Tahibacter amnicola: one gene and its partners. The protein of the gene in region 3 binds, or shares a complex with, the protein of the main gene of each other region. Links are inferred from orthologs where the notes say so. Each region holds a gene or a part of one and is shown on either strand. Other genes may lie near its edges. The genes, in order: holA, dnaN and holB.

Evidence for each region.
Region 1: the proteins of holB (region 3) and holA are in contact, whole or in part, in a cryo-EM structure (PDB 8GIZ), measured with the Escherichia coli proteins. The link is inferred for Tahibacter amnicola from one-to-one orthologs.
Region 2: the proteins of holB (region 3) and dnaN are in contact, whole or in part, in a cryo-EM structure (PDB 8GIZ), measured with the Escherichia coli proteins. The link is inferred for Tahibacter amnicola from one-to-one orthologs.

What each region holds. Positions count from the first base shown.
Region 1 is NZ_CP104694.1:2,321,040-2,328,821, forward strand. Bases 2,755-5,668 are described here. They hold holA (DNA polymerase III subunit delta), read left to right. Parts: upstream 2,755-3,655; coding sequence 3,656-4,681; downstream 4,682-5,668. Other genes in these bases: leuS (leucine--tRNA ligase), read left to right, coding at 2,755-3,125; N4264_RS09895 (LPS-assembly lipoprotein LptE), read left to right, coding at 3,127-3,624; nadD (nicotinate-nucleotide adenylyltransferase), read left to right, coding at 4,678-5,334; rsfS (ribosome silencing factor), read left to right, coding at 5,647-5,668. Also shown: trxA (thioredoxin), read right to left, coding at 1-172; more of leuS, read left to right, coding at 384-2,754; more of rsfS, read left to right, coding at 5,669-6,045; 23S rRNA (pseudouridine(1915)-N(3))-methyltransferase RlmH, read left to right, coding at 6,148-6,618; N4264_RS09920 (Maf family protein), read left to right, coding at 6,743-7,312; rng (ribonuclease G), read left to right, coding at 7,457-7,782. UniProt on the Escherichia coli protein: Part of the beta sliding clamp loading complex, which hydrolyzes ATP to load the beta clamp onto primed DNA to form the DNA replication pre-initiation complex.
Region 2 is NZ_CP104694.1:449,906-457,670, reverse strand. Bases 1,972-4,868 are described here. They hold dnaN (DNA polymerase III subunit beta), read left to right. Parts: upstream 1,972-2,818; coding sequence 2,819-3,919; downstream 3,920-4,868. Other genes in these bases: recF (DNA replication/repair protein RecF), read left to right, coding at 3,988-4,868. In the rest of the region: membrane protein insertase YidC, read right to left, coding at 1-458; rnpA (ribonuclease P protein component), read right to left, coding at 549-929; rpmH (50S ribosomal protein L34), read right to left, coding at 949-1,083; more of recF, read left to right, coding at 4,869-5,070; gyrB (DNA topoisomerase (ATP-hydrolyzing) subunit B), read left to right, coding at 5,126-7,537. UniProt on the Escherichia coli protein: Confers DNA tethering and processivity to DNA polymerases and other proteins. Acts as a clamp, forming a ring around DNA (a reaction catalyzed by the clamp-loading complex) which diffuses in an ATP-independent manner freely and bidirectionally along dsDNA.
Region 3 is NZ_CP104694.1:1,997,461-2,005,328, forward strand. What follows is about bases 2,967-5,966. They hold holB (DNA polymerase III subunit delta'), read left to right. Parts: upstream 2,967-3,983; coding sequence 3,984-4,949; downstream 4,950-5,966. Other genes in these bases: mltG (endolytic transglycosylase MltG), read left to right, coding at 2,967-3,352; tmk (dTMP kinase), read left to right, coding at 3,349-3,987; N4264_RS08480 (PilZ domain-containing protein), read left to right, coding at 4,966-5,319; N4264_RS08485 (ketopantoate reductase family protein), read left to right, coding at 5,319-5,966. Also shown: fabF (beta-ketoacyl-ACP synthase II), read left to right, coding at 1-28; N4264_RS08455 (aminodeoxychorismate synthase component I), read left to right, coding at 139-1,512; pabC (aminodeoxychorismate lyase), read left to right, coding at 1,509-2,327; more of mltG, read left to right, coding at 2,324-2,966; more of N4264_RS08485, read left to right, coding at 5,967-6,245; N4264_RS08490 (3-hydroxyacyl-CoA dehydrogenase NAD-binding domain-containing protein), read right to left, coding at 6,291-7,868. UniProt on the Escherichia coli protein: Part of the beta sliding clamp loading complex, which hydrolyzes ATP to load the beta clamp onto primed DNA to form the DNA replication pre-initiation complex.

The DNA of each region.
Region 1 (7,782 bases), 320 kb from region 3 along the record:
AAGCACCGGCGTATTCGTCGGCCAGCTTTTCCAGCACCGGCTTGAGCTGGCGGCAGGGGGCGCACCAGGCGGCCCAGAAATCCACGAGGACGGGCTGCTCGAAGGACGCCTGGATGACGGCGGCCTCGAAATTGTGCTGGGTGGCGTCGAACGCGTGGGTGGACTCGGCCATGGCGGTACTCCTTGTGGATCGGCGCGAACGGGATGCGTCAGGTTAAGCGATCGGGCGGCGCATTCCCATGGCCGGGGCGGTCTCCGGCGGTGCCGCACGGCATGCCCGGCGCCGAGGCTTGGCGGACCTTGCTGCGCTGCGGTAGTCTGCCGTGACTATTCCCCCTTATTTTGTGCCGCGGTCCGAGCCGCCGGCCTGACCGCACAACTCCATGCACGATACCTATGAGCCCCAGGCGGTAGAAACCGCCGCGCAGAAATTCTGGAACGATACCCGCGCCTTCCAGGTCACCGAGCAGCCCGGCAAGGCCAAGTTCTACTGCCTGTCGATGCTTCCGTACCCTTCGGGCGCGCTGCACATGGGCCATGTGCGCAACTACACCATCGGCGACGTGATCAGCCGCTACCAGCGCATGCAGGGCAAGAACGTGCTGCAGCCGATGGGGTTTGACGCCTTCGGTCTTCCGGCCGAGAACGCGGCGATCAAGAACAAGACCGCGCCGGCGAAGTGGACCTACGCCAACATCGAGCACATGAAAGCCCAGCTCAACCGCATGGGCTTTGCCTACGACTGGTCGCGTGAGGTGGTCACCTGCCGCCCCGAGTACTACCGCTGGGAACAGCAGATGTTCACGCGGCTGTTCAGGAAGGGCCTGGTCTACCGCAAGATGAGCGTGGTCAACTGGGATCCGGTCGACCAGACGGTCCTGGCCAACGAGCAGGTGATCGACGGCCGCGGCTGGCGTTCCGGTGCGATTGTGGAAAAGCGAGAAATTCCACAATGGTTCCTGAAGATCACCGCCTATGCCGAAGAGCTGCTGACCGAGCTGGATAACCTGCCGGGCTGGCCCGACGCGGTCAAGACCATGCAGCGGAACTGGATTGGCCGGTCGGAAGGCCTGGAATTCGCCTTCGCCGTGAAGGGCCAGTCCGAAGGGTTGCGCGTGTTCACCACGCGCCCGGACACGCTCATGGGCGTGACCTTCGTTTCCGTGGCGGCCGAGCACCCGCTGGCGCTGGAAGCGGCCCAGTCCCGTCCGGAAGTGGCGGCCTTCATCGAGGAGTGCCGCCACGGCGGTACGGCTGAAGCCGATATCGAGACGGCGGAAAAGAAAGGCGTCTTCACCGGCGTCTACGCCATTCATCCGATCACCGGCGATGAAGTGCCGGTGTGGGTCGCCAACTTCGTCCTGATGGGCTACGGCACCGGCGCGGTGATGGCGGTGCCCGGCCACGACCAGCGCGACTGGGAATTCGCGCGCAAGTACGACCTGCCGATCAAGATGGTCATCGTCAACGACGACGTCCACGACGCCATCCTCGAACTCCGGCGCGATGTTGCCGCCGGCGGCGATGCGATGACCACCGCCCTGGGCGGCGGCTCGGTGCGGGATGTCTACGAGCCGTCCGCCGCCGTGCAGCTGATCGAGGAATTCCAGCAGCGCCTGTTGAACGAAGGCGCCTGGACCGAGCGCGGGTTCCTGGTCAATTCCGGGGAATTCGACGGCATGGGCTACGACCAGGCGTTCAATGCCCTGGCCGCCCGCTTCGAGGGCGAGGGGCGCGGCAACCGCCGCGTGAACTACCGTCTGCGCGACTGGGGGGTCAGCCGGCAGCGCTACTGGGGTTGCCCGATTCCGATGATCCACTGCGCCACGTGCGACGTGGTGCCGGTACCGGATGACCAGCTGCCCGTGGTGCTGCCCGAAGATGTCGCCTTCAGCGGCGTGCAGTCGCCGATCAAGGCGGATCCGGAATGGCGCCGCTGCGTGTGCCCGCAGTGCGGCGGCCCGGCCGAGCGCGAAACGGACACCTTCGATACCTTCATGGAATCGAGCTGGTACTACGCTCGCTACACCAGCCCGGGTGCGCAGGACCAGGTTGACGAGCGCGCCAACTACTGGCTGCCGGTCGACCACTACATCGGCGGTATCGAGCACGCCATCCTGCACCTGCTCTATTTCCGCTTCTATCACAAGCTCATGCGTGACGCGGGCCTGGTCAGCAGCAACGAGCCGGCAACCAACCTGCTGTGCCAGGGCATGGTCGTGGCCGAGACGTTCTGCCGCCGGGAAGCGGATGGCACGACCTCCTGGTTCAACCCCGCCGACGTCACCATTCAGCGCGACGAACACATGAAGGTCATCGGTGCGCTCGCCGCCGACGGCCTGCCGGTGGAGATCGGGCCGATCGAGAAGATGGCCAAGTCCAAGAACAATGGCGTCGATCCGCAGGCCATGGTCGATGCCTACGGCGCCGATACGGTGCGCCTGTTCTCCATGTTTGCCGCACCGCCGGACATGTCGCTGGAATGGCACGAGGCCGGCGTCGAGGGCATGGCGCGCTTCCTGCGCCGCGTGTGGAGCCAGGTGCACCGGCATGTCGGCGCGGCGCCCGTGGCCCAGTCGCAGGCGGGTGCCGAGGCCCTGCGCCGCGGCGAGCTGGTGCTCGACGCCGAGCAGAAGGCCGTGCGCCGGAAGGTGCACGAGACGATTGCCAAGGTGTCCGACGACATCGGTCGCCGGCACGCCTTCAACACGGCCATCGCGGCCATCATGGAACTGCTCAACGCGCTGTCGAAGTTCGACGGCGACAGCGATGTCGCGCGCGCCATCCGGCAGGAAGCCTGGGAAGCGGTCACGCTGATGCTCAACCCGATCACGCCGCATTTCAGCCACACCCTGCGCCAGGCGCTCGGCCATGCCGAAAGCCTGATTGAAGCCGAACGCTGGCCCGTCGCCGACCCGGCGGCTTTGCAGCGCGATGCGGTGACCCTGGCCGTGCAGGTCAACGGCAAACTGCGCGGCCAGATCGAGGTGGCGGTGGCGGCCGACAAGGCCGAATGCGAGCGCCTTGCGCTGGCCGACCCGACGGTCGCCAGGTTCCTCGACGGGCAGACCGTGAAGAAAGTCATCGTGGTACCGGGCAAGATCGTCAATATCGTGGCGGGCTGAAATGACTGCATTGTTGCGTTGTATTCTTGTGTGCTTCGCGCTGGCCCTGGCCGCGTGCGGGTTCCACCTGCGTGAACAGGCCAACGTGCCCGATGCGCTGCGTACCGTGTACCTGGAGATCGCCGATCCGGGCAGCCGCCTCCATCGCGACCTTCCCGGCGCGCTCGAGCGCGCGGGTGCAAAGGTGCTCGAAGCGCCCGCGCCGGAAGCGGCGACGCTGCGCATTCCGGTCAGCAGCCTGGGACCGGAGCCGCTTTCGGTCGGCTCCACGGCGCGGGTGCGCGAGTACACGATGCGTTACCGCGTGGAATTTGACGCCGTCGACGCCGCCGGTGCCGTGGTCATCCAGCGCCAGCAGATCGAACTGAGCCGCGATTACACATTCGATGAAACGCAGGCTCTGGGCGTGGCGGCGCAGGAAGAGGAATTGCGCCGCCAGCTCGAACGCGACATGGTGCAGGCGATCCTGCGCCGCATCGAAGCGGCCGGCCGGCACTGAGCCGGACACTCCAGGCCTTGGTGAATCCGCCATGCCGCTGAGCCTTGAACAGCTGCGCCGGCACCTGGGCGGCAGCGAACTCAAGCCGGTCTATTTCCTGGCCGGCGAAGAGCACCTGCTGCTGATCGAGGCCGCTGATGCCCTGCGCGCACGTGCGCGCGAACTCGGGTATCTCGAACGCGACATCCTGGATGCGGAGAGCGGCTTCGACTGGGACGACCTGGCGCGCGCTGCCAGTGGCATGTCGCTGTTCGCCAGCCGCAAGGTGATCGACCTGCGCGTACCGACCGGCAAGCCCGGCAAGGACGGCGCGGCCGCGATCACCGAGTACTGCGAACGACCGCCGCCGGACACCGTGCTGCTGATCACCGCCACCCAGTGGAGCAAGCAACACGCAGCAGCGTGGGTCGACGTGGTGGATGCGGCGGGTGCGTTCGTGCCGATCTGGCCACTCAAGACCAACGAACTGTACGACTGGATCTCGCAACGCCTGGCCAGCCGGGGCGTGCGTGCCCAGCGCGATGCGATCGAAGTGCTGGTCGAGCGCGTCGAAGGCAATCTGCTGGCCGCGGCGCAGGAAATCGACAAGCTGGCGCTCCTGGCCGGCGACACGCTGCTGGATGCCGATACGCTCGAAAACCTGGTGGCGGACAGTGCACGCTACGACGCGTTCAAACTGACGGACGCAGCGCTGGCGGGTGATGCGGCGCGCGCCCTGCGCATTCTTGGCGGCCTGCGGGGCGAAGGTGAACAAGTGCCGGCACTGATGGGCTGGGTGCTCAACCAGCTGCAATTGATGGTGCGCCTGGCCAGTGCGGCGAATCCGGCCCAGGGATTCCGCGCGGAGCGGATCTGGCCGGCGCGCGAAGGGTTGTACCGCAAGGCCTTGCAGCGCGGCAGTCTGGTCCACTGGGAAACCTGTCTGGCGCAGGCGGCGAAGATCGACCGCATCAGCAAGGGGCGTGGCGCCGGCGATGCCTGGGTGGAGTTTGAGCGCCTGCTGGCGGCAATGGCGCTGCCGCGGTCCACGGCGTTGATTCGAAACATCGCGATATGAGCGACGCGTCCGCGGCTCCCATCGCACTGATGGGTGGCACCTTCGACCCGGTCCACAACGGTCACCTGCGTGCCGCGTGGGAAGCCTCCGCATGGCTGGGCGCGCGTGTCCGCCTGATGCCGGCAAACGTACCGCCGCACCGGCCGCAGCCCCAGGCCCCGGCCGCCGCACGCGCAGCGATGCTGCGGCTGGCCCTGCATGGGCAGGAACGGCTCGTCGTGGACGATCGCGAACTGCGACGCGACAGCCCTTCCTTCACGGTCGATACGCTGCGCGAGCTGCGCGCGGAAGTGGGGGCACGGCACCCGCTGGTGCTCCTGGTCGGCGAGGATGCGTTCGCGGGCCTTGCCAGCTGGCGCGAATGGCGTGAACTGTTCGCGCTGACCCATTTCGGCGTCATGACCCGGCCCGGCCATGAGCCGGCCTGGCCGGGCGAACTCCAGGCCGAGGTCGCAGGGCGGGAGTGCGCACTGGACGGCGACTGGCGGAGCGCCCCGGCGGGGTTCGTCCTGCGCCTGGACGTGACGGCGCTGGAGATTTCTGCCACTGCCATCCGGCAGCAGCTGGCCGTGGGCGAGGAGCCGCGCTACCTGGTTCCCGAGGCGGTACTGGCGGCCATCCGCGCCGAGGGCTGGTACACCCGCCGCGCCTGAGCCCGCCGGTGCGGGCGGACCGGCATCTCCAGTGGCGGTATACTGCGCCCGTCCGGCCCCGGCCGGGCATTCGCCAAAACCAGAGGTATTACACGCTTGGCCACCACCAAAAAGCCGACTTCCAAGACCCCATCCGCTTCCCCGAAGAAGTCCGCGACGCCTCGCACGACGGCGAAAAAACCCGTCGCAAAATCCGCGAGCCCCAAGCTGCCGCCGTCGCAGCGCAAGCCCGCGGCCGCGAAGAAGACCGTCGCAAAGCGCCCCGCCGCCAGGAAAGACATCGCTGCCCTGCAGCCGTCGGTGGCCGCGGCGCTGAAGAAGACCCGCAAGGCGGGCAAGAAGCCGGCGGTGCCGCTGGACATTGTCGAACACCTGCACGCGGAAGTGATCCGCGCGCTGGAAGAGCTCAAGGCCAAGGACATCACCGCACTGGATGTACGCGGCAAGACCACCATCGCCGATTTCATCATCATCGCCAGCGGTACCTCGACGCGGCATGTGAAGTCGGTGTCCGATGAGGTCATCAAGTACGCCAAGAAGATCGGCGTCATGCCGCTGGGCGTGGAAGGCCAGCGTGAAGCCGAATGGGTACTGGTCGATCTGGGTGACATCGTGGTGCACGTGATGCTGCCGCGGGTGCGCGAGTTCTACGGGCTGGAGCGCCTGTGGACGGCCGGTGCCGATGAGTTTTCGGAAGCCGCCAGCGCCTGACCGGCGGCCCGTGCCTCGCCTTCGGCTGAACGCGCCGGCGCCGGGCTTCCTCCGACTCCGGGGTGACCTTCTTTTCGCTGACACCGTCCATCCGGTGCGCCCGTGAGGGCGCGCGTGATCTCGGTCGGCGAACGCATGCCCGGCTGGGTAGCGGAAGGCCTGGCGGAGTACCAGAAGCGCCTGTCGCGGGAACTTCCCCTGGACCTGGTGGAACTCAAGCTCGGTGATCGCGGCAAGGGACGTGACCTGGTGCGGGCGCTGGAGGACGAAGGCGCGGCGATGCTCGCCGCCATTCCCAAGGGGGCCCACGTCGTGGCACTGGATGGCCGGGGCAAGACCTGGTCCAGCGAGGAACTCGCGGTCCAACTGGGGCAGTGGCGCATGCAGGGGCGCGATCCGGTCTTCCTGATCGGCGGGCCCGACGGCCTGGCCGCTGCTGCGCTGGCGCGCGCGGACCAGCGCTTCTCGCTCGGCGCCTTGACCCTGCCACACATGCTGGTGCGGTTGATTCTCGCCGAGCAGTTGTATCGCGCGGTCAGCCTGCTGGGAAATCATCCCTACCATCGCGCGTGACGCGCGGTTTTTCCATTGTGAATTTGTGGTTAAGTGATGCCGATGCGCCGCTTCGGGCGTCGTCGGGCTCGCGCGGGAGGGGTTAGACTCCGACCCAGGCCGCTCTCGAAAGGATATGGACCGTATGCTCTACCTTGCCTCCCAATCTCCGCGGCGGCGCCAATTGCTTGAGCAGGTCGGACTGCGGTTCAGCGTGCTGGACGTGGATGTCCCGGAGTTGCGCCGTGCGGGTGAACCGCCCGAGGACTATGTGAGCCGGGTGGCACGGGAAAAGGCCGGCGCGGGATTTCTCGCCGTTGCTGCGGTCGAGCGCGCTGTCGTCCTGGGCGCCGATACCGAGGTGGTACTCGATGGTGACATCTTCGGAAAACCAGCCGACGCCGCGGACGCCCTCGCGATGCTGCGGCGCCTGTCGGGCCGGACTCACCAGGTCATCTCCTCCGTCTGGGCGGTCAGTGCGGGTCGCGAGGAACACGTCACCCAGATTTCCGAAGTCACCCTCGCCCCCCTGGATGAGGCCACCATCGCGCGCTACATCGCGACCGGCGAACCTTTCGGCAAGGCCGGCGCCTACGGCATTCAGGGGCACGCGGCCGCCTTCATCGCCCATCTGTCGGGCAGCCATTCCAGCGTGATGGGCCTGCCGCTGCACGAAACCACGCGACTCCTGTCGCATTTCGGCATTGTCGGATGAACGCCCATGGCCGGCGTGGCATCGACAAGGCCAACAAGGCCCGGCTATAAACCCGGTTCCCTGACGCCGGTCACTCCGGTCCGACCGGTTCAGTTCTGGTCGACCGGGGGGTCTGGTTCAGGTCTGCGCTGACAAGGTAGCCCCGTGAGCGAAGAAATACTGATCAACGTGACGCCGCGCGAAACGCGCGTGGCCGTCGTCGAAAACGGCATGTTGCAGGAAGTGCACATCGAGCGCGCCCTGCGACGTGGCTATGTCGGGAATATCTACAAGGGCAAGGTCAGCCGGGTCATGCCCGGCATGCAGGCGGCGTTCGTCGAGATCGGCCTTGAGCGCGCGGCATTCCTGCACGCCTCGGATATCGTGCGTGCCGCGCCCTCGCTGGTCGGCGAGGCGGGCAACGAGAACGGCACCGCGCCGACGGTGACGCCGCCGATCCTCGACCTCGTGCGCGAGGGGCATGAGATCGT
Region 2 (7,765 bases), 1.5 Mb from region 3 along the record:
ATGTGGTCGGGCGCGGCAGCACTGCCCTGGGCGCTAACCAGGCCCGTCTGGGCAATGAAGAACGTGGCGGCGTTGTCGTCCAGCAGCCGGACGGGGTTGGCGAAGTCTTTCGGTTCGCGCGGGTACGCCAGCAGGTCTGCGCGGACGATGGTGCCACCGCGGGTGTCGATCGCCAGCTTCAGGACGTCGCTCTTGACCTCAATCAGGTCGCCCGCGGCGGCCGTGGCGGCTGGAACGCTGGCAGCCGTGCTGCCGCTGGCGGTAGCCGGTGCAGGGGTGTCGGCGGACGGAATCGTTCCCGGTGCCGGGGTGGTCCCGGTGGCGGCTGCCGGCACGCCGGTGTTTTCCGCGGCGGTCACGGCGACCGGCGGTTGGCTGAAATCCTGCTGCCATTGGTTCCAGATCATGAAGGAAACCAGTGCTAGGGCGAGCAGCAGGAAAGAACGCGGATTATTCATGGCGTAGGCAGAATCGTGCGGCGGAGAGGTATCCGCAGCGGGGTGGGGACGGCCGGGGACGCGATCAAGGCGCGCTCGGCAGATCGCGAGTCAGTCGCGCATTGTGCCGGCGGCGTGTTGCGGCTTCAATGGCGGCAATTTGTGCCAGAGCAGTGCGAGATCGTCGAGGAGTTCCCGCGATGACACCGGCACGGCCGACGATCGGGGAATAATGAGGATGTCGAGCGGCACCAGATGCTGCCGGTGTCGCCGGAAACTCTCGCGGGTGAGGCGTTTTAGCCGGTTGCGCTCGACCGCCAGTTTCGAGACGCGACGAGACACCGCCAGCCCCATGCGGGCGGCGGTGCCATCGGTAATACGATATTGCGCTTGGAAGTAGCGGCTGGTGACACGTTGGCTGCCTTGGCGCAGCCCGTTGAAATCCGCAACGGTCAGTAGCCGCGCGGCGCGCGGGAAGCGAAACGCTTCCATGGCGCCGGTCCGACGGTCGTCAGACGGCCAGGCGCTTGCGGCCCTTGGCGCGGCGGGCGTTGATGACCTTGCGGCCGTTCTTGGTCTTCATGCGGCTGCGGAAGCCATGGTCGCGGGCGCGCTTCAAGCGGCTCGGCTGGTACGTACGCTTCATGGCGTCGTCTCCGAAAAAAGTGGGGATGGAAAAAGGGGCGGGAGAATAGTTCGCCGAGGACGGCAGTGTCAAGGTGCGCGTGGCTAAAAACCCAGCAACGGCGTAGACTTCCGCGCCCACTCCGGGGTTTAGACCCCGGACCGCCAGTCGACGAGGACGTAATGAGCGAACTCTGGCGGCGCTGTCTGGAACGCCTGGAAGGCGAGTTCGGCGCCGAAGATATACATACTTATCTCAAACCGCTACAGCCAGCCGAAGGCGACGACGGTCTACGTCTGCTTGCCCCGAACGCTTACACGCTGGAGCGGATCGAGACGGAATTCCTGCCGCGGATCCGCGTGGTGCTGTCGCACCTGCAGGGTCACCAGGTGCCCGTGCGCCTGGAAGTGGGCACGCTGAGCGCCCGGCGTCCGCCGGCCGCGAAAGCCTCGCCCGCGACGCGCCCCATGCCGGCGTCCGCCGCCCCCCTGTTCCGGTGGTCGAGCCTGTCGTCGAGTTCGACGGCAATCTGGATCCGAACTACACCTTCGACAGTTTCGTCGAGGGCAAGTCGAACCAGCTGGGCAAGGCGGCCGCGATACAGGTTGCGACCAACCCGGGCCGCGCCTACAACCCGTTGCTGCTCTACGGCGGCACCGGTCTTGGCAAGACGCACTTGATGCATGCGGCCGGCAACCTGATGCGCGCGAACAATCCGCGAACCAAGGTGCTGTACCTGCGTTCGGAGCAGTTCGTGTCGGCCATGATCGATGCCCTGCGCAACAAGAACATGGATGAATTCAAGCGGCGCTTCCGCGAGGTGGATGCGCTGCTGATCGACGACATCCAGTTCTTCGCCGGCAAGAACACGACGCAGGAGGAGTTTTTCCATACCTTCAACGCGCTGTTCGAGGGCAAGCAGCAGATCATCCTGACCTGCGACCGTTATCCGAAGGAAGTGGACAATCTCGAGCCGCGCCTGAAGTCGCGACTGGGCTGGGGGTTGTCGGTGGCCATCGAGCCACCGGATTTCGAGACGCGCGCGGCGATCCTGCTCTCCAAGGCGCAGGCGAAGGGAATGAGCCTGCCGGAGGATGTGGCGCTGCTGATCGCCAAGCGGATGCGTTCGAATGTGCGCGACCTCGAGGGCGCCCTGAACACGCTGGCCGCCCGGGCGAACTTCCTGGGTCGATCGATCACGCTGGAATTTGCCCAGGAGACGCTGCGTGACCTCCTGACGGTCCATGCCCAGGCGATCACGGTTCCGAACATCCAGAAGACGGTAGCCGACTTCTACCAGCTGAGGCTGCAGGACCTGTTGTCCAAGCGCCGTTCGCGCTCACTGGCGCGTCCGCGGCAGATGGCGATGGCCCTTTCGAAGGAATTGACCGAGCACAGCTTGCCGGAGATTGGCGAGGCGTTCGGGGGCCGTGACCATACGACGGTGCTGCACGCCTGCCGCACCATCCGCGATCTTACGGAAACGGATGGAAAGCTGCGCCAGGACTGGGAAAAGCTGGTGCGTATCTTGACCGGGTGATTGCCTGTGGATAAACAGTGGTCGGCGCTGGGGGCAATAGTTATCCACAGATGATCGACAGGCGGCCAAGCGGGTTCCGGGGAGTTTTCCAATCACACAACTGATTGAAAAATAAAATGAAAACGGCGAAGTCCCCAGATTTCGCGGTGCTCTACAACCACCGTCACCCTCTTAAAAGAAAAAAAACGTTTTGTTTTCGAACCGGGATTCTTGACCATGCGATTCAGCATCCAACGCGAAGCTCTCCTAAAACCGCTGCAACAAGTGGTCGGCGTGGTCGAACGGCGCCAGACCCTTCCCGTACTGGCCAACCTGTTGGTGAACGTGAGTGGAGGACGCGTCTCGTTCACGGGTACCGATCTGGAAGTGGAAATGGTTGCCACGACAGATGCGAATGACACAGAAGCGGGCGACATCACCATTCCGGCGAAGAAGCTCTTTGATATCTGTCGCGCGCTCCCTGATGGCGTGAAGGTGGATGTGAAGCTGTCGGGCGATCGGGTCACCGTCAGCGCTGGTCGCAGCCGCTTCACGCTGGCGACGCTGCCTGCCACCGAGTTCCCCGTCGTGGACAATATTGAGCTGGTGGAGAAGGTCACGCTGCCCGAAGCCACGCTCAAGAACCTGATGGATAGAACCGCCTTTGCCATGGCGCATCAGGATGTCCGCTATTACTTGAACGGGATGCTGGTGGATCTACGTGAGAACGCGCTGCGCTGCGTAGCGACGGACGGACACCGACTGGCGCTGAGTGAGACGGCTGTAGAGGCAAAGGTCTCCACGCGCCGCCAGATCATTATTCCGCGTAAGGGTGTGCTGGAACTGCAGGGTCTGTTCGAGAACGGCGATGGCACGGTTGATCTGGAGTTTGGGAAGAACCATCTCCGCGTTCGCCGTGGAGACGTGCAGTTCACCTCGAAGCTGATCGACGGCCGTTTTCCGGACTACGAGGCCGTCATTCCGATTGGTGCAGACAAGGAGGTCCGGATCGGCAGGGACTCTCTCCGGGCGGCTCTGCAACGCGCGGCGATTCTCTCCAACGAGAAGTACCGCGGTGTGAAGTTGGACGTGAGCCCGAACAAGCTGGGTATCGTGGCGCACAATCCGGAACAGGAAGAGGCACACGAAGAACTGGAGGCGGAGACGCCTGTCAGCGATCTGAGCGTAGGCTTCAATGTGAATTACCTGCTGGATGCGCTCGGCGCGCTGCAGGGCGAGGAAGTGCTGTTGTGCTTGCGGGACGGCCAGTCGTCGTGCCTGCTTCGTACGCCAGAGTCGGAGCAATCCCGGCACGTGGTGATGCCGCTGCGACTCTGAGAAGTCTTCCGGATGGAAACGAGAACCCGCGGGAATGAAGTACCGCGGGTTTTTTTATGGGTGGATGAATGCGTATCCGCGAGTTGCGTGTTGAGAACCTTCGGAATATTTCGTCGGCCTCGGTGTCGCTGGGGCCGGGTCTGAATCTTTTCCTGGGCGCCAACGGCGCTGGAAAGACGAGTTTGTTGGAGGCAGCGTTCCTGCTGTCGCATGCCCGTTCCTTTCGAAGTGGGAAGAGGGAGTCGCTGGTTCGGCGGGGCGCCGAGAGCTTGAGCGTATTTGCGGTGGTGGAGTCTGGTTCGCGGGGAGAACGACGGGTCGGCTTGCGGCGGGACGCGGACAAGTGGGTCGGCCGGGTCGATGGGCGTAACACCGAGGGTCTGGTAGAACTGTTGCGTGAGATTGCCGTGGTGTGTTTCGAGCCGGGGTCGCATGGCCTGATCGGCGGGCCGGGTGAGGAGCGACGACGCTTTCTGGATTGGGCCTTGTTCCACGTGGAACAGGAATTCATGGACGTGGCACGACGGTACCGTCGCGCGCTGAAACAGCGGAATTCCCTACTGCGTCGTGGCGTATCTGGCCGGGACCTGGATCCGTGGGACGCCGCGCTCGCTGACGCCGGTGAGGCTTGGCAGGCACAGCGGGAACGCTACGTCGCAGCGTGGTTTCCGGAGGTCGAGACGCTATGTAGGCAGTTTCTGCCGGAGCTGGGCGCCTGCTCGCTTCGCCTATCCAGTGGCTGGGCCGCCGGAGCGCGGCTGTGCGATGTGTTGCTCGAGCGTCGGGAACGCGACCAGGTACGGGGGCATACCGGGGCAGGGCCGCACAGGGCGGATTGGTCGATCTCGTTTCAGGAGGCCCCGGACCGCGAGCATCTATCCCGGGGGCAGGAGAAGCTTTGCGCGATGGCGTGCATTCTCGCGCAGGCCCGCCTGTTTGCAACGCAGACCGGTGAGTGGCCAGTGATCTGCCTGGATGATTTGTCGTCCGAACTGGATGCAGTGCACGAGGCTGCGGTGCTCAGTTGGCTACGGGCGCAGGGAGCGCAGATCCTTCTTACGGGTACCGACGCGCCGCGCTCAGCATTGCCCGACGACATGGAGCGAATGACGTTCCACGTGGAACAAGGTCAATTCTCCGCGCTGCTATAATTGATCGTTCTCCGATCCCGCTGCGCCCCGCCGCAGCCACGCCCTGGCGACCCGCATGAGCGAACAGTACGACAGCAGTAACATCAAAGTCCTCAAAGGCCTCGAAGCCGTCCGCAAGCGCCCCGGCATGTACATCGGAGATACCGATGACGGCACGGGCCTGCATCACATGGTCTTCGAAGTCGTCGACAACTCCATCGACGAGGCGCTCGCGGGCTATTGCGACCACGTGCACGTAACGATCCATCAGGATGGATCCGTCAGCGTCTCGGACAACGGTCGCGGTATTCCGGTGGACGTCCATCCGGAAGAGGGCAGGTCCACGGCGGAAGTCGTGATGACGGTGCTCCACGCCGGTGGCAAGTTCGACGACAATTCCTACAAGGTCTCGGGCGGCCTCCATGGCGTCGGCGTATCCGTCGTCAACGCGCTATCCGACCATCTCTGGCTAACCATCTATCGCGATGGTCATGAGCATGTTCAGGAATACTCGCTGGGCGAACCGCTCTACGCGGTAAAGAAGGGCCCACCGACCAACCGGCGTGGAACCACGGTCCGCTTCAAGCCCAGCCCTGCGACGTTCTCGAACACCGAGTTTCACTACGACATTCTCGCCAAGCGGCTGCGCGAACTGTCCTTCCTCAATTCGGGTGTAAAGATCGAGATCCTGGATGAGCGAAACGACAAGCACGACATCTTTCAGTACGAGGGCGGCATCCGCTCCTTCGTGCAGCACCTCGCTCAGCTGAAGACACCGCTCCACACGAATGTCGTCACCTTCGACGCCGCGCAGGACGGCATCACGGTCGAAGCCGCCCTGCAGTGGACGGATGCGTACCAGGAAACGTGTTTCTGCTTCACCAACAACATTCCCCAGAGAGATGGCGGTACCCATCTGACCGGCTTTCGAGCCGCGCTGACCCGAACCCTGACGAACTACATCGAGAACTCTGGCGTCGCCAAGAACGCCAAGGTGGCGCTGTCGGGCGACGACATGCGCGAGGGAATGATTGCGGTTCTCTCGGTCAAGGTTCCGGACCCCAAATTCTCATCTCAGACCAAGGACAAGCTGGTCTCATCGGAAGTGAAGGGGGTCGTCGAGCAGGTGGTCAACGCCAAGCTCGAGGAGTTCCTGCTCGAAAACCCCGCCGAGGCACGTGCGATTGCCAGCAAGGTCGTCGATGCCGCGCGCGCCCGTGAGGCCGCCCGCAAGGCACGCGAGATGACGCGCCGAAAGGGCGCACTCGATATCGCCGGACTGCCGGGCAAGCTCGCCGACTGCCAGGAAAAGGATCCGGCGCTGTCCGAACTGTTCATCGTCGAGGGTGACTCGGCCGGTGGCTCGGCCAAGCAGGGCAGAAACCGCAAGACACAGGCCGTGCTGCCACTCAAGGGCAAGATCCTCAATGTCGAGCGCGCGCGCTTCGACAAGATGCTCTCGTCCGCGGAAGTCGGCACACTGATCACCGCACTCGGTTGCGGTATCGGCAAAGACGAATACAACCCGGACAAGCTGCGCTACCACCGCATCATCATCATGACTGACGCGGACGTGGACGGTTCGCACATCCGCACCCTCCTGCTCACCTTCTTCTACCGGCAGATGCCGGAGCTGATCGAGCGTGGCTACGTCTACATCGGCCTGCCGCCGCTCTATAAGCTCAAGCAGGGCAAGCAGGAGCTGTATCTCAAGGACGATACGGCGCTCAATCAGTACCTGATCAACAACGCCGTCGAAAATGCGGAACTGCGGCCGGGCGGTGGGGCCCCGGGTGTCACCGGCGTAGCACTGGAACGGCTCCTGGTGCACTACCAGCTGGCGCTCGACCAGATCGACCGTCTGAGCCACCGCTGCGACGCCACGGTACTGACGGCGATGCTCGAAATCGCGCCGCTGGATGAGGCCATCTGGGACGACACCCCGCGCCTGGACAGCTGGATCGCCGGACTCACCGGACGCCTGAACAACGTCGGCCTGGGGCGGCCGAATTATCGGATCCGTTCCCAGCCGGCCACGCCGGATCATCCGGCAGCCCTGGTGATCGAACGCGACCAGCACGGCCTGACGCATACCCAGTTCCTGCCGGCCGCATTTATCGCCAGCCCGGAGATGGCGCCCATCCAGACGGTCGCCAGGGATTTGTCCGGACTGATCCAGGCCGGCGCGGAGATCCGCCGCGGCAACGCCGCGCACCCGATCGAATCGTTCGGGCGGGCCCGCCAGTGGCTGATGGACGAGGCCAAGAAGGGCCGGACTATCCAGCGCTTCAAGGGCCTGGGTGAAATGAATCCGGACCAGTTGTGGGAGACCACGGTCAATCCGGAAACGCGCCGACTGCTGCAGGTGAGCATCGAAGACGCCGTGGCGGCCGACCAGATCTTCTCGACCCTCATGGGAGACGTGGTCGAACCGCGCCGCGAGTTCATCGAATCGAACGCCTTGCGTGTCGCAAATCTCGACGTCTGAACGATTCCGGGCGGCGCGAAGGTCCGCACCGCCCGGATTTTCCCAACTGGAATAGTGTATTTGGCGACTTAATCAGCGTCCGGGATTATTTCCCGACGTTGCGCAGATCGCCAAAAACCCCTGTTTTTATTAGACCTTCGTCGCATCAAAGCGCAATCCGTAACAACAAATTGCATCGCGGAAGGGATACAAGCGCTGCCTTTAACACAAGCCTAACGATTGGGCGTT
Region 3 (7,868 bases):
CGGAACACTGGCGTTCCGGCGCATCTGACAACAACCCGACAGCCCCCGGCGGAGATGCCGGGGGCCGGGCGGAAACACCGCATGGTCGAGACCGCCGCGCAACCAGTCACCGCTTCTTCGCGGATTCACGCCATGGCAATGGATACCGGGCTGACCGCCAATCCTGTCGTGCGGGTGCTTGACGGCACCCGCGATCTGCTCTCCCTCGCCGGATCTGACCAGGCCCGTTATCCCTGCCTGTTTGAAAGTGTGGCGTACGGTACGCACCAGTCGCGCTGGGACATCCTGCTGGCTTTTCCGCAGGACGCATTGAGCCAGCCGTTCGGCGGCCGCGTGACGGACGCCGAAGGCAACGATCACGGTACGGACTTCCTCGCGGCGCTCGATCGCCTGTGGCAATCGTTGCGCACATCGCCGGTGTCGGCCGAATTGCCGTTCCGCGGTGGCTGGGGCGTGTACCTGGCGTATGAGATGGCACAGCAGGTCGAGCCGGTGCTCCAGCTCCCGCCGGCACCGGAAGCTGTCATGCCGGTCGCCTGCGCAGTGCGCTGTCCGGCGGCAGTGCTGGTCGACCACCACGAGCGGCGTACCTACCTGGTGGCCGAGCCGGCATTTGCGGCCCTGCTCGATGCGCTGGAGCGAGACGTGGAGTGCGCCCTCCCGGTGGCGCAGGCGCCGGTGCACGCGCAGTCGATCGAGGAAGACGCGCCGCAGCGCTACACCGACGGCGTCGCGCGCGTGATTGACTATCTCATCGCCGGTGATGTGTTCCAGGTCAATCTGTCGCGCGAATGGCGCGCCTGGATTGATCCGACGGCGTCGACCGCCGGACTGTATGCGCAGCTGCGCCGCACGAATCCATCGCCCTTTGCGGGCCTGTTCCAGCAACCGGAGTGGGCCGTGCTGTCGTCATCGCCGGAGCGCCTGGTCGAGACGCGCGGTGATCGCGTGCAGACCCGCCCGATCGCCGGCACCCGGCCGCGTTTTCCCGGTGACGACGATGCAGCCCGCATCCGCGAACTGATCGGCCACCCGAAGGAGCGCGCCGAGCACATCATGCTGATCGACCTGGAGCGCAACGATCTGGGTCGCATCGCCCGCGCCGGCACGGTCGAAGTCAATGAGCTGATGACCGTGGAGACCTATTCCCACGTGCACCACATCGTGTCGAATGTGCGCGCGCGACTGGTCGATGGAACCACGCCAGGCGCGGTGATCCGCGCGGTGTTTCCGGGCGGCACGATCACCGGGTGCCCCAAGGTGCGCTGCATGCAGATCATCGCCGAGCTCGAGCAGCAGGGGCGCGGCGCCTACACCGGTTCGATGGGCTACCTCAATCGCGACGGCGACATGGACCTCAACATCCTGATCCGCACCATGACGCGTGTGGGCTCGACGGTGCGTTTCCGCGCCGGTGCCGGCATCGTGGTGGATTCAATTGCGGACAAGGAACTCGATGAGTCGCGCGCCAAGGCACGTGGCATGCTGCGCGCGCTGGGAGCGGATTCGTGACACTTCACGTCCGTGTCGACGGGGCTTCCGGCGAGCGGATCCATCCCATGGATCGCGGGCTGTTGTACGGCGACGGTCTGTTTGAAACCGTGCTCTTCCGGGATGGAACGGCGCCGCTGTGGCAACGCCATATGGCTCGGCTCGCATCCGGCTGCGTGCGACTGGGTCTGCCACTTCCGGATGCGCAGGCGCTGCGGTCGCGCTGCGAAGAGGCGGCCGGCACCTGGCCCTGCGCCGCGCTGAGAATCACCTGGACGCGGGGTCCCGGTGAGCGGGGCTATGCGGCGCCCGCATCACCGCAGCCCACCTGCGTCATTGCCGCCGGCGCGGCGCCGGTCGTTGCGTCCGCTGCGGTCGAGTGCGGTGTGAAAGTGCATCTGTGCCAGACGCGCCTCGCGCGACAGCCGTTGCTGGCTGGCATGAAGCATCTCAACCGTCTGGAGCAGGTGCTCGCCCGCGCGGAGTGGCAAGCCGCGGATATCGCCGAAGGCCTCGTCTGCGATGTCGACGGAAACCTGATTTCGGCGACAGCGGCAAATATTTTCGTCGCACTCGGTGGCACCCTTGTCACCCCGGCCGTCGATCACTGCGGCGTGGCGGGTGTCGTCCGGGAAGAACTGCTGTCGGCCCTGCCGGTGACAGTGCGGCCCCTCACTCTGGAAGACCTGATGCACGCCGAGGAATTGTTCCTGACCTCCAGTATTCGCGGGGCCCTGCCTGTCGCCGAGTGCGATGGTCGCCGCCATGTGCCTGGCACCTTCGTGCGGCGTGCACAGGCGCATCTGCAGCGTATCGGCGTGATGGTTGCCGTATGAGCCGTCGCCGCCGCCGTCGCCCGCTGGGCCTGCTGTTCCTGATCCTTCTGGTGGCCTCTGCCGTCGTCGGTGGACTGGCGTATCGCGACTGGGTGCAATTCTCGGACGCGCCGCTGACCCAGACGGATGCGCGTGTGCTGGATGTTCCCAATGGATCATCGTTTCTGGGCATCGTCCGTCTCGTCCGCCAGCAGGGACTGAGCGCCGCACCGGAACTCTACTGGCGCGCCCTGGCCCTGCAGATGCAGGTGACCAGCCAGCTGCACGCGGGTGAATACGCCGTGCCCGTCGGCACGACTCCGCGGACTTTGCTGGCCCGGATGGCCAAGGGTGACGTGATCCAGCATCATTTTACGATTGTGGAAGGGTGGACATTCCGTCATTTGCGCGAACAGCTCGCGGCACACCCGGATCTGGCGAAAACAGTGACGACGCTGTCCGATGCCGAACTGATGGCGAAGCTCGACATGGGCGGCGCCGCGGCAGAAGGCTGGTTCCTGCCGGAAACCTACACCTGGACACGCGGGGATTCCGACCTGGATATCCTCCGGCGCGCGAACACGGCGATGAAACGCACCCTCGAGGCCACCTGGGCGCAACGGGTGCCGGACCTCCCCTATGCCACGCCCTATGAGGCCCTGGTGATGGCGTCGATCGTCGAGCGCGAAACCGGACGCGCCGACGAGCGGCCCGCAATCGCCGGCGTGTTTGTGCGCCGCCTGAAACTGGGCATGAAGCTGCAGACCGATCCGACGGTGATCTACGGACTGGGCGCGAGCTTCGACGGCAACCTGCGCCGGCGTGACCTGGAAACCGACACGCCCTACAACACCTACACCCGCACGGGGCTGCCGCCGACACCGATTGCCCTGCCGGGGCTTGCCGCCCTGCGCGCGGCCGTCCAGCCCGCGCCGGGCGATGCGCTGTATTTCGTGGCGCGCGGCGATGGCTCTCACGAATTCTCGGCCAACCTCGAAGCGCATAATCGCGCGGTCGCCCGCTACCAATTGAAGCGTTCCCTATGAACGGCCGGCTGATCACCCTGGAAGGCGGCGAAGGCGCGGGAAAGAGCACGGTGCTGGCTGCCGTTCGCGCGCAACTGGAAGCGGCCGGGCGTCGTGTGGTGGTGACCCGCGAACCCGGTGGCACGACGGCAGGTGAAGCCATCCGCCACATCCTGCTCGATCCGGCCTACCAGGGGTTGTTTCCCGAAACCGAACTGCTGCTCATGTTCGCCGCGCGCGCGCAGCTGGTGCGGGAATGCATCCGCCCGGCGCTGGACCGCGGCGACTGGGTGCTCAGCGATCGCTTCGTCGATGCCAGTTTCGCCTACCAGGGCGGCGGGCGCGGCCAGCCGGCCTCGCGCATCGCCGACCTGGAACGCTGGGTGCTGGACGGCCTCAGGCCCGATCTCACCCTCCTGCTGGACCTGCCGGTCGAACAGGGCATGGCGCGGGCGGCCGCCCGCCAGGGCAGCGCCGACCGGATCGAGCAGGAGAGCCTGGGTTTCTTCGACCGCGTGCGCCTGGCCTATCGAGAACGTGCAGCGGCTGATCCGGGCCGGTTCCGCGTGATCGATGCCAGCCGTGATCTCGACACCGTCCTGGACCAGGTACGTGCCGCGGTGGATTCCTTCCTGGCTGCGGAGACGGTGTCATGAGCGCTGCGAACTGGAATGCTCCGCTTTGGAACAATGTGCTCGACCGGCTGCGGCGCGGAGCCATGCCGCACGCATTGCTGCTCAGCGGCGCGGCGGGGCTGGGCAAGCGCGCCTTTGCCGATCGCCTCGCCAATCTCCTGCTGTGCGAGAACCGCGCCGACGAACCGTGCGGCCGCTGCCGCGGCTGCCTGCTGTACACGGCGGGCAGTCATCCCGACCGGATGCAGGTGACCCTGGAGCTGCGCGACGACGGCAAGCTGCGCACCGAGATCGTTGTCGAGCAGATCCGGGTGCTTTCCGAGCGCCTGGCCCTGACGCCGCAGTTCGGCGGCCACCAGGTGGCGCTGATCGATCCGGCGGATCTCATGAACACCGCGGCAGCCAACGCGCTGCTCAAGACCCTCGAGGAACCCAGCACCGGCACGGTGATGGTGCTGGTCAGCGACCAGTCCTCGCGGCTTCCCGCCACGATCCGTTCGCGCTGCCAGCGGCTGGACTTTCTGCTTCCCTCGCCATCGGAGGCGATTGCCTGGCTCAATGCACAAGGCATCAGCGGTGCGGCCCAGGCTCTGGAGGCTGCCGCCGGCAACCCGGGCGTGGCCGCCGAACTGGCCCGGGGCGGCGGACTGATGCTGCGCACCGAAGTGGCGACGGACCTGGGGCAGCTGTGGCACGGAAAGGCCTCGGCGGCCGAGATTGCCAACCGGTGGGCCAAGACCGAGGGCGAGCGCCGCCTGTGGTTTGCGGCACAATTGGCAGAGGCCGAAGCGAGCGCGGTCGCGCGGTCGCAATCCGGTCCGCTCGCCTTGACCGCACCGGTCGATTTCAACAAGCTAGCCACATGGTTCCGCGAAGCTGGCCGGGTGCGCGAGCTCCTGCGCACGCCGGTGCGGAGCGAACTGCTGTTACTGGAACTGCTGATCGCGTGGCGCGAACTCGCGCCCGCGGCGAGGAGAGCGTGAGATGGCAACCCCGGCAATGGGTGGGGGAATGCCCCGGCAGGGCATCCTGTCGCTGGCGATCAAGGACCGCGGTGCGCTCTACAACGCCTACATGCCCTTCGTGAAAGGCGGCGGGTTATTCGTGCCGACCACGAAACGCTACAACCTGGGCGACGAGGTCTTCATCCTGCTGACGCTGATGGACGAGAAGGACCGTCTTCCTGTCGCCGGCAAGGTCGTGTGGATCACCCCCGCGGGTGCGCAGGGCAACCGCACGGCGGGCATCGGCGTGCAGTTCAACGAATCGGCCGACGGCGAGACAGCGCGCACCAAGATCGAATCCATCCTCGCGGGCATTCTCGGATCCGATCGTCCGACCCATACGATGTGATGCGTATCCTCGTTCTCGGCGCCGGTGGCACGGGTGCCTATTTTGGTGCCCGCCTGATCCAGGCGGGACATTCGGTCAGTTTCCTGGTGCGACCGGCGCGCGCCGCCTTGCTGCGGCGGGATGGTCTTCGCGTCAACAGCGCCAAGGGCCCGTTTGCGGCGCCCGTCGACATCGTGACCGATGTGCCGCCAGGTGGTGTGTTTGACCTGGTCATCCTGTCCTGCAAGGCGTATGACCTGGATGCCGCCATTGCGGCCGTGGCGCCCGCGATCGGCCCGGCCACGCGCATCCTTCCGCTGCTCAATGGTCTGCGCCATCTGGACGTACTGGACCTGGCCTTCGGCCGCGAGCGCGTGTGGGGCGGAGTCTGCCATATCTCGGTGGCCCTGCAGGACGATGGCAGCGTCACCCACCTGGGCCAGCTCGAGCGCCTGACCTTTGGCAGCCGCCAGCCGGACGCCCGTATCGATGCGCTGGCGCCGGCGTTGCTCCCCGTGCCGGCGGATGTGCGGCACAGTGGAAACATCCTGGATGTGATGTGGGAGAAATTCGTCTTTCTCGCCACGCTCGCTGGGATGACCTGCCTGATGCGTGCCAGCGTGGGTCAGATCGTTGCCACGCCGGACGGTGAAGCGCTGATGCGACGCTGTTATCGCGAATGCCGCGAAGTGGCCGCCCGCCTCGGTCATCCGGTGGCGGAAGCCGCCGTGGCCGAAGGCGAGGCCATTCTGACCACCGCGGGCTCGCCGCTGAAGGCGTCGATGCTGCGCGACCTCGACCGTGGCGGACGCACCGAGTGCGAGCACATCCTCGGGGATCTCCTTGCCCGAGCGCATCGGGTTGGCCTGGAGTTGCCGCTGCTGGCGGCGGCGTGCACCCGGCTACGCATCGGCGAAGCCGGCAGCCTGGCAGCTGCCGCGGCCTGAGGACAAGCGGCCCGGCGATCCGTCAGGACCACCGGGCGCAGGTACTTATTGCGCGGCCAGGGCCGGGTTGTCCCAGCCGGGCTTGGGCGTGAAACGCTTGCCGTATTTGCCGGCCAGGCTTTCGAGCCTGGCCCGGACCGCGTCCGCGCCTTCGCTACGGACGTGCTGGATCGGGCCGCCGCGGAACGGCGCGAAACCGGTACCGAAGATCACGCCGGCGTCCAGCAGCTCTGCATTGGCGACGACGCCCTCGTGCAGGCAGGCCACGGACTCGTTGAGCATGGGCAGGATCATCCGGTCGGTGATATCGGCCGGCGCCTGGTAGTTCGGATCCACTTCCGGCTTGACCGGCTTTCCGTCCTGCCAGATGTAGAAGCCCTGGCCGTCCTTCTTGCCGCGCTTGCCCGATTCGAGCAGCGCGTTCATGCCGGTCGGAAGGTCCAGTCCCAGGAACGGCGCGAGGATCTTGCCGACCGAGGCGCAGACGTCCAGGCCGACCGTATCGGCCAGCTCGATCGGCCCCATCGGCATGCCGAACTTCTTGGCGGCCTTGTCGAGCACGGGGCCCGGTACACCTTCGCTGTAAAGCGTGATGGCCTCGAGCAGGTAGGGCATGAGGATGCGGTTGACCAGGAAGCCTGGCGAGCTCTTCACCGGCACAGGCAGTTTGTCGATGGCCTTGCAGAACGCCAGCGCCCGCTGCGTGGCCTCGGCGGACAGGCCGTCATGGGTCACCACCTCCACCAGCGGCATCAATGCGACCGGGTTGAAGAAGTGCAGCCCCAGGAACAGCTCCTGCCGGGCAACGGCCGTGCGCAGCTCATCCAGAGGAATGCTGGAGGTGTTCGTCGCCAGCAGCTCGCCCTCGTGGAACTGGGCCTCGACCTTGCGGTAGAGCTCCTGCTTGGCTTCGGGGTTTTCGTAGATCGCCTCGATCACGAGGTCCGCCTTGGCGACACCGGCGCCTTCCACGTCGGCGCGCAGGCGGTCCAGGGCGGGTGTGACGCGCTCCGGCGTCTTCAGGCGCTTGGTGAACAGGTCGCGGGCGCGGTCCAGGGCGGGCTGGACGTACTTCATCTCACGGTCCTGCAGGGTCACCTGGAAACCGCGGAAGGCACACCAGGCGGCGATGTCGCCCCCCATCACGCCGGCGCCCACCACGTGGACGTGGTCAACGCCGTGTTCCACCCCGCTTCCCAGCCCCTTGAGCTGTTCCTGGAGGAAGAACACGCGCACCAGGTTGCGGCAGGTCGGTGTCTGCGCCAGCTTTGCGACCGCGCGGGCCTCGTTGCGCAGGCGCCGGCTGATGTCGCCGCCGCGGCGCCAGGTATCGATCAGGGCGAACGGGGCCGGGTAGTGCGACGGGCTGGCCTTGGCGGCTGTCTGCTTGCGCACGACCGAGGCGAGCACCTGCCGCACCGGCCACAGGTTGGTCGCCCAGGCCGTCAGGCGCTGGATCAGCGGACGTGCCGTGGGGTGCAGGATGAGTTCGCGCGCCTTCTCGACCAGCAGCTCCGGCGAGCTGAGCGCGTCCACCAGGCCCATGGCGCGGGCGTTCTCGGCCGAGGCGTTGCGGCCGGTCAGCATCAGCTCCAGCGCCTTCGGCGCACCGACCAGGTACGG